DNA from 4 places in the Kitasatospora sp. MAP12-44 genome. Region 1 is predicted to be linked to each of the others. Evidence: riboswitches for the same ligand, from Rfam matches in the RefSeq annotation. Region 1 holds a riboswitch; each other region holds the start of a gene.
What was found. A riboswitch is a leader RNA that binds a small molecule or an ion and turns the genes downstream of it on or off. The one in region 1 is predicted to bind cyclic di-AMP.

Region 2: another riboswitch for cyclic di-AMP. It lies ahead of P3T34_RS22065 (M23 family metallopeptidase); the one in region 1 lies ahead of P3T34_RS31775 (family 16 glycosylhydrolase).
Region 3: another riboswitch for cyclic di-AMP. It lies ahead of P3T34_RS35280 (LysM peptidoglycan-binding domain-containing protein); the one in region 1 lies ahead of P3T34_RS31775 (family 16 glycosylhydrolase).
Region 4: another riboswitch for cyclic di-AMP. It lies ahead of P3T34_RS11310 (C40 family peptidase); the one in region 1 lies ahead of P3T34_RS31775 (family 16 glycosylhydrolase).

The regions. Positions count from the first base shown of each region.
Region 1 covers NZ_JARZAE010000004.1:6,974,450-6,976,594, forward strand. The annotation lists gene P3T34_RS31765 (class I SAM-dependent methyltransferase) at 1-124, shown strand, start outside; gene P3T34_RS31770 (LuxR C-terminal-related transcriptional regulator) at 180-914, shown strand; cyclic di-AMP (ydaO/yuaA leader) riboswitch at 1,114-1,227, shown strand; gene P3T34_RS31775 (family 16 glycosylhydrolase) at 1,232-2,145, shown strand, end outside.
Region 2 covers NZ_JARZAE010000004.1:4,714,274-4,716,418, reverse strand. The annotation lists gene P3T34_RS22070 (hypothetical protein) at 1-124, shown strand, start outside; gene P3T34_RS22065 (M23 family metallopeptidase) at 114-1,043, opposite strand; cyclic di-AMP (ydaO/yuaA leader) riboswitch at 1,055-1,218, opposite strand; gene P3T34_RS22060 (alpha/beta hydrolase) at 1,554-2,145, shown strand, end outside.
Region 3 covers NZ_JARZAE010000004.1:7,739,779-7,741,923, reverse strand. The annotation lists gene P3T34_RS35290 (heavy metal-binding domain-containing protein) at 1-423, shown strand, start outside; gene P3T34_RS35285 (hypothetical protein) at 485-919, shown strand; cyclic di-AMP (ydaO/yuaA leader) riboswitch at 1,057-1,256, shown strand; gene P3T34_RS35280 (LysM peptidoglycan-binding domain-containing protein) at 1,264-2,079, shown strand.
Region 4 covers NZ_JARZAE010000004.1:2,401,662-2,403,806, reverse strand. The annotation lists gene P3T34_RS11315 (C40 family peptidase) at 1-464, shown strand, start outside; cyclic di-AMP (ydaO/yuaA leader) riboswitch at 748-898, shown strand; gene P3T34_RS11310 (C40 family peptidase) at 910-2,007, shown strand.

The sequences.
Region 1 (2,145 bases):
GCAGGCGATGGGCAACCACGCCGGCGAGGGCGCCATGCGGCGGATCGCCGACGAAGCCGGACTGCACCACTGGAAGCTGGCCGCCGAGAGCCCGGTGAACCGGGTGTACGCCGCCAGCAGGTAAGCCGGAATGTCGGGCCCGGCTTGACCCGCCTCCCCGGACGGAGCACGCTCCAAGAGTGGCTCCGTCCGGGGAGGCGGGTCTGCGGCGGATCTTCGCCGTGATCGACCTCCTGCTCGATGCCGTCGACGAGGAGACGCTCCTTCCGGCGCTGTTCCCGGCGCTGCTCGGGGCCGTCCCGGGGGACAGCCTCACCTGGTCGACCCGTACGCCGACCGGGCGCCACCCGGTCACCGCGCCGGCCGACCTGTTCAGCCCCGAGGCGGTGGCCGGCTTCTTCCGGTACGCGCGCGATGACTCGCTCTTCCGGCACACCGACACCGGCACCGGCGTGCCGCTGCGCCGCTCCGACCTGCAGTCCCGCACCGAGTACCACCGACTGGGCACCTACGCCGAGGCGCTGTGCCCGGCGGGCGTCGAGTACCAGTTGGCGATGGCCTTCCCGGCCGGCTGGGCGCGCAGCGGGCGACGGACCGTCTGCCTGGTGGTGAATCGCGCGGGCACCGACTTCGGTGACGCCGACCTCGCGAGCGCCACCCTGCTGCGGGCCCGGCTGACCCACGCGCTGGACCGCCTCGCGCCGCCCGTACGGCTGCCGGCGGAGGTCACGGCACGCGAGGCCGCGGTGCTCGACCTGCTCGCGTCGGGCCTGACGGACCGGCAGATCGGCCGCCGTCTGGAGGTCTCCGAGCGGACCGTGGACAAGCACCTGGAGCACGCCTACGCCAAGCTGCGGGTGCACAGCCGGGTTGCGGCGGCCACGCTCTGGCGGGAGGCCGCGCAGCGGCGCTGAGCGTGCTCCCGGGGCTGTTGTAAAGCCCGTGTGAGCTTTCCGACAGCTCCTTGTCCGTATGCGGACCGTCTGCCTAGGCTGCAGTCCGTCCGCCTCTGGCGGGCCCTGCCGCCGGGACGCCGAGTCCTGCCCACCCGCCGGCGGGCACCACGGCACCGCATGGGCAGGAGTGGGGGAACCAGGTCAGTTGCCGCGACCCCGCCTGCGCATGTGCGCGCGTGGCCGCGACTCGGGGTGAAGCCGTCCGTCGACGGCCGGGCCGACCTCTCAGGGCCCGAACCCGACAGCTCACCCCGCAGGCGTCGCAGAGGAACCCCATGATCTTTTCTGGTACCCCCGCACGCCTTGGCACGATAGCCGGAGTGGTCGGCCTGCTGGCCGTCCCGGTGGCTGTCCAGGCGCAGGCCGCGAGCGCGCTCAGCGTCACCCAGGACCGGCTGACCCCGACCACCGCACCCGCCGGGAGCGCGACCACCGCCTCCCTCACGCTGCACTCCTCCAGCTGCTTCACCGCGCGCACGGTGGGCGTCGGCGTGCGGGACGCGGCCGGGAACAACCTCGACTTCCCCGGCTCGCTCTCCAACGCGCGGATCTGCCCCGGCGGTCTGACGCTGACCACCGCCGCCCGGACGTTCCCGACCGGTACGTACAGTGAGTTCGGCTTCTACCAGGACATCGCCGGGACCTGGCACAACCTGACGACGCAGACCCTGACCGTCGGTTCGAAGCCCGCGCCGGCGCCCGCCCCGGCCCCGACGCCTGCCCCCGCGCCCGCGCCGACCCCGACCCCGACGCCCGCTCCGGCGCCGACCCCCGCGCCCGCGCCCGCCTCGCCCGTCGCGGGCAAGACCCTCACCTGGTCCGACGAGTTCAACACCCCGCTCGCCCAGGACCCGCACTGGCAGTCGGCCACCACCAGCTCGTACAAGTACGGCACCCACAACCCGGACGACAACAAGCTCGACTGGCTGGACCCGTCCGACGTGCAGACGGCGAACGGTGTGGCCACCTTCACCGCCCAGCCCAGCAGCCACATCCTGGAGAACGGCAAGCAGGCCTGGACCACCGGGCTGCTCACCACCGAGGGCACCGCTGAGGGCTTCAAGGTCAAGACCGGCGACTACGCCGAGACCCGGGTCCAGCTGCCGACCGGCTCCGGCGCCTGGCCCGCGCTGTGGACCTGGCAGAACGGTGGCAACGAGGTCGACTCCTTCGAGTACCACCCGGACAA
Region 2 (2,145 bases), 2.3 Mb from region 1:
GGCCCTGCTGCTGGCCGAGTACCGGGACCTGGCCCCGGAACCCGGTTCGAGCGAGATCGACAGCTACCTGATCGAGCAGGGCTACACCGAGCAGGACTTCACGGAGCAGGGCTTCACGGAGTGACGCCGCGCTCCTGAAGCCAGGCCCGCGGGTCGACCGGGGCGCCGCCGCCGGGCCGGATCTCCAGGTGCAGGTGCGGGCCGCTCACACCGGCCGTGTTGCCGGTGGCCCCGACCTTGCCGAGCACCTCGCCCGGGGCCACCGGGCCGGCGGCGACGGCGATCGAGGAGAGGTGGCAGTACCAGACCTCGGTGCCGTCCGGCAGGCTCTGGATCACCCGGTAGCCGTACGAGCCCGACCAGCCGGCCGAGGTGACGGTGCCGGCGCCGAGCGCGGTCACCGGGGTGCCGGTGGCGGCGGCGAAGTCGAGGCCGGTCTGCAGGTGCGCCCAGTGCGAGCCGGCCTGGCCGGACTGCGCGCCGAGCGTGTACTTGCCGATGGGGAGGGTCAACTCGCCCTGGCCGACCGGCTGGACGGCGGTCACGGGCTGCACGGGCTGCACGGCGGCGACTGGCTGGACGGCTGCGGCCCGCTGCTCGGCGGCGGCGCGCTCCTCGGCGGCGGCCTGTTCGGCCGCCGCGCGGGCGGCGGCCTCGGCCTGCGCGGCACGCTTGGCGGCGGCCTCCTGCGCGGCCTCCAGACGGGCGCTCTCCTCGGCGGCGGTCCGGCGGCTGTCGGCCTGGTGCTGGATCCGGGCGGCGAGCGCGAGGCCCGGGTCGGCCGCGCTGTCGCCGGCCGTGGCGAAAGCGCTGTCCGCAGCATCGTCGGCGGAGACGGACGGCGCCGGGGCGGGCGGCGCGGCTGCGGCGGCCGCGGTGGCGGAGAGGCCGGTGGCGCCGAGCGCGGCCGCCATCGCGGTGACCCCGAGGACGGGCCCACCAGCCCTGGACTGCTTGGGGATCCGGTGCCGGGCCGCCTCGTCGGGAAGGCCGGCGGGGTCGAGCAGCTGGGTACGGCTCTGCTGGGAGTGCGACGACGCCACGGGGGCGCGCTCCTTTCCTTCCTTCTCGCCTACCGGGTTAGCTGACGGGTTCGGAGCAGGAAGGTCTCCTACGGTCCGGCCGGGGCCGGTCCGATTCACCCCAAGGAACGATTGGTTCCCCGGCTCCCGGACGTCGCCCGAGGGCTCGGTCCTGAGGATTTGGCGACGGCGCACGGTGCCGATCGGATACGGCGTTGCCGACCGCGCTGCGTTATCAAACGTTAATCCTAGGAGGCTCTGATTCCAAGCTGCTTGGCCGGAATTGTCACACGCATCCAAGACCAAACGGTTGGTTTGTCGCGCATATCCGATTCGCCGCTACGCTGCGTGACAAAAACGCGTACTTAGGTGCAGCACAACAGAGTTGGCGATCCTTCAGCTATGACCACCTCGATTCAGCCACGGACGACCCTCTTGACGGCTAAGGCTATTAGCCTTAGCTTTGTGGTTGTCGGCAGCGCCCCTCGGCGCCCAACCAACCAGCCGGCCGCAGCCCGCAGGAGGACCGCCATGAACAGCACCTTCGCACCGCAGACCCAGTACCTCGACCTCCCCGGCGGCCGGATCGCCTTCGACGACTCCCTCGGCGAAGGCGTCCCGGTCGTCCTCATCCCCGGGATGCTCGAACCGCGGACCGCCTACCGGCGCCTGCGCCCGCTGCTCACCGCCGCCGGCCACCGGGTGATCACCATGGACCTGCGCGGCTTCGGCGAGTCCTCGATCACCTGGGACGACTACTCCCCCACCGCGATCGCCGGCGACGCCCTGGCACTGCTCGACCACCTGGGCATCGAGCGCGCGGTACTGGCCGGCAACTCCTACACCGGCGCCAGCGTGGTCAAGTTGGCCGGCACCGCCCCCGAGCGGGTGGCCGGCATCGTCCTGCTGGACGCCTTCGTGGAGAACCTCCCGACGAACGGCGTGCAGCGCGCCATGCTGAAGGCCCTCGGCGCGCTGATGGTGCACGTCCCCGCCTTCTGGGGGCTCTACCTGAAGAAGATGGCCTACCCCACCGCCAAGCCCGCCGACTTCGACGCCTACGTCGCCGAGTCCGTCGCCGCGCTGCGCACCCCCGGCCGCAAGACCGCCACCCGTGGCCAGG
Region 3 (2,145 bases), 770 kb from region 1:
GCTCCCGGTGGCACCAGCTGGCGCAACAACAAGGGCCAGCCGTTCACCTCCGACCTGTCCGGGCAGGACTTCTGGACACTGATCCGGGCCGGCTACGCCCCGCTGGGCATGACCATGGGGACCTGCGTCTACCACATCGCGCACCAGAAGATGGGCTCGGTCTTCAGCAACATCGGCAAGAACGTCGAGATCGAGCAGTACACCCAGGCGCTGTACGACGCACGGGAGTTGGCGATGGCCCGGATGCAGCACGAGGCCGAGGAGCTGGACGCGGAGGGCATCGTGGGCGTCCAGCTGAACGCCCACAACCACCGCTGGGGCGGCCACACCACCGAGTTCTTCGCGATCGGTACGGCGGTGCGCCCGCTGCGCGAGGAGCACGAGATCGAGCGGCCGACCATGGTGCTCAGCCTGGACCAGTAGGACAGCTTTCCGTACCACCGACCCACCGACCGGTCGCCAACCGACCGCAGCTAGGAGCGACATGACCGACCATGGCCAGATCGAGCCGGCCCCGGAGGACCCCGCCGACTCGATCGACCTGATCGCGGCCGCCCTCAGGCGCGACGCCGGCGACCTGGAGGTGTACGCGCAGGTGCTGACCGGCTCGCTGGCGGAGGCGCTGCCGGCGGACGCGGTCGCGGTCGAGCGCCGGCGCAGCATGAGCGACCGGCTGGCCGGGCGGCCCGGACGGATCGAGAAGCTCGAAGTCGACATGAGCGAACGGCGGTTGGTGCTGAGCCTGGCTCAGGGCCGACCGGCCTGCGAGATCTGCACGGTGGTCCGCGGCGTGGTGCTCTCACGCAAGCCGGTCCCGCTCGACGAGTGGACCCGCGAGCTGGCGGCGGCCGTGACCGCCCGCGCGCAGTCGGACGCCAGGGCGCGGGCGGCACTGGAGCGGCTGGTGCTCGGCGACTGAGGCCTTCGGGGCGGCTGCGGGGCGCTGCGGGGCCTGCGGGGGGCTTGCAGCCGAAACATGAGACACCTCACATCGGCTTGTGATTGCGCCGATGACCTGCGTACGGTGCATCTCGTTCGTCTCCATACGAACCCCGCTCTCCGGAACGCCGAATCCTGCCACCGGTCCGAGTGGGCACGTGCATCGAACCGCACCACGGCAGGAGCGGGGGACCCACAGGTAAGTCGCCCCACCCGGATCTGGTCCGGGCGGGGCTTGGGGTGAAGCCGCGCTCAGCGCGGCCGGGCAACTCCAGCCCGAACCCGACAGCTCACCTCGTAGGCGTAGGAGAGGAACCCCACTTCATGAAGTCTGTGAACCGCACCTTCAGCCTGCCCAGCCGCATCACCATCCAGCGCGCCATCGCCGCCACCGTGGTGGCCGGCGTCGGTGCGGGCCTGACCATCGCCGCCGCCGGTGGCGCCAGCGCGCAGCCGCTGCACCACCACTACTACCCGCACTACGCGGGCAAGCCGGCCGCGATCTCCATCGCCGCCGCCCCGGCCGCCGCGCCCGTCGCCCCGGCTGCTCCGGCCGCCGCGCACAGCGCGCCGCAGGCCCAGCCGGCCGGCTACACCGTGGTCAGCGGCGACTCGCTCTCCCTGATCGCCGACACGCACAGCGTGCAGGGCGGCTGGCAGGAGCTGTACAGCATCAACAAGTCCGTGCTGACGCACGGCCCGGACGCGATCTTCCCCGGTCAGCACCTGTCGCTGGGTGACGGCGCCGCCGCTGCCCCGGCCGCCGGCACCTCGGCCCCGGCTGCCCCCGCCGCCCCGGCGCCGGCCCGGACCGCTGCCCCGGCCGTCGCCGCCGCGCCCGTGTCCAACACCCCCGCCGGGCTGCAGGCGCTGGCCGCCTCGATCGTTCCGGCCGACCAGCTGGCCTCGTTCGACCAGATCATCACCCACGAGAGCGGCTGGAACGTCACCGCGACCAACCCGTCCTCCGGCGCCTACGGCCTGCCGCAGGCCCTGCCCGGCAACAAGATGGCCTCGGCCGGTTCCGACTGGCAGACCAACCCCGCCACCCAGCTCAAGTGGGCGCTCTCCTACATGGATGCCACCTACGGCAGCCCGAACCAGGCCTGGGCCTTCTGGCAGACCCACAGCGCCTACTGATCGGCGCTGGACAGCGGCCTGCGGGCCACTGCCGCTGATCCGGGTCGTGTGATGGCGACCCGCTGA
Region 4 (2,145 bases), 4.6 Mb from region 1:
AGCTGATGAACTCGCTGAGCGCCGGCGACCGGGCCGCCCTGCAGCAGGCCGACGCCGCCTCACGCAGCAGCTCGCGGATCGACCTCAGCACCCTCAACCTGCCGCCGGCCTCCGGCTACGCGGCGATCGCCGTGGCGACCGCGCTGAGCGAGATCGGCAAGCCGTACCACTGGGGGTCGACAGGTCCCGACGAGTTCGACTGCTCGGGTCTGATGGTCTATTCCTACGCCGCCGCCGGCGTCTCGCTGCCGCGTGTCTCCCAGGAGCAGGCCGGCTACGGCGTCACGGTGCCGAGCCTGGCCCAGGCGCAGCCCGGCGACCTGGTGATCTACGGCCCCGGCGCGCACCACGTGGCCATGTACATCGGCAACGGCGACGTCGTGCACGCCCCGCGCGAGGGCGAGCTGATCCATATCGCCTCGGCGACCTCGATCGGCACGATCCAGACCATCCGACGGGTCTGACGCCGAGTCGCGGCGACTGCGCTCGCGCCGAACTGACGCCTCACCAAACGGTTTTGTGAGCTGCGCCACTCAAGGTGCCGCTCGTGATCAACCCCTGGTGATGCCCATATCACCCACAGTCAAAGTTGCACGTTTTTTCCGACAAGGATTTGAACGGATCACGGTTCTGTTACTAGGGTCATGATTCGAACCGCCGCGATGGAGATCACCCAGCCTGGGTGGCAGCGGGGGTTACCGCCGAGTCTGGAAAGCAGCGGGGCAGTTGACTGCCCGACGGGGAGCCCTTGCGAGGGTGCTGCGGACCGGAGCCGGGGAACCACGTTCCTCGGGGTGAATCGGCGCCAGGTCGACCGCAAGGTCGGTGAGGCGTCGTAGGGCATCTCTTCCAGCCCGAACCCGTCAGCTCACCCGGTAGGCGGATGTAGGAAGAAGGAGACCCGCCTTCGTGGCGTCCCATCGTCGTCCCAAGCCCACCGGTCGAACTCGCGCGTCGATCCTGACCGCGGCCGCTGCCACTGCCATGGCCCTTGCCTCGCAGACTGGCGCGCACGCGGACCCGGCGCCCACCCTCGACCAGGTCAAGTCGCAGGTTGACGCCCTGAACACGCAGGCCGAGGCTGCCACCCAGCAGCTGGACGGTGCCCAGGAGAAGCAGCAGCAGCTGACCACGCAGGTCGGCCAGCTGCAGGACCAGGTGGCCCGCCAGCAGGACCAGGTGACCACGCTGCAGGGCGGTCTGGCCGAGGTGGCCGCCGACCAGTACGCCTCCGGCGGTATATCGCCGACCGTTCAGCTGATGCTCAGCGCCAAGCCGGACAGCTTCCTGACCCAGGCCGGTTCGCTGAACCAGATGAACAGCACCCAGTCCGAGACGCTGAAGCAGCTCCAGCAGGAGCAGCAGAAGCTCGACCAGGACAAGGCCGAGGCGCAGAGCAAGCTCGCCGACCTGGCCAGCACCACGCAGACCCTGCAGGCCGCCAAGACCGATGTGCAGGCCAAGTTGGCGAAGGCCCAGGCCCTGCTGAACACGCTGACCGCGCAGCAGCGCCAGCAGATGGCCGACGCCGAGGCGAAGGCCTCCGCCGACGCCGCCGCCAAGTCCGCCGCCAGCATCGCGGCCATCACCGGCCAGGCCGCCTCGCGCAGCTCCAGCCGGACCGACCTGAGCGCCCCCAACACCGCCGGCGCCAACCCGCATGCCGCCGCCGCGATCGAGGCCGCCGTCAGCCGGCTCGGCGACGCGTACGTGTACGGCGCCACCGGCCCGAACACCTTCGACTGCTCGGGTCTGACGCAGTGGGCCTACGCGCAGGCCGGCGTCTCGCTGCCGCGCACCTCGCAGGAGCAGGAGTCGGCCGGCACCAACGAGGGCACCAACCTGGCCAACGCTCAGCTCGGTGACCTGATCATCTTCTACGGCGGCGACCACGTCGGCATCTACGTGGGCGGCGGCAACGTCATCCACGCCCCGCACACCGGTTCGGTGGTCCGCTACGAGGCGGCCTCCTCGATGCCGATCACGGCCATCGTGCGCCCGTACTAGGGTCCCCACGCAGGTCCGCACGTAGGTCCGCACGGCCCGGTCTCCGCTCGGAGGCCGGGCCGTCGGCGTTCCGGTCGGCGCACTGATGTCCGATTGGTGGTCAAATATTCGTCTTGGCAAGGGTTTGGACTCATTCGC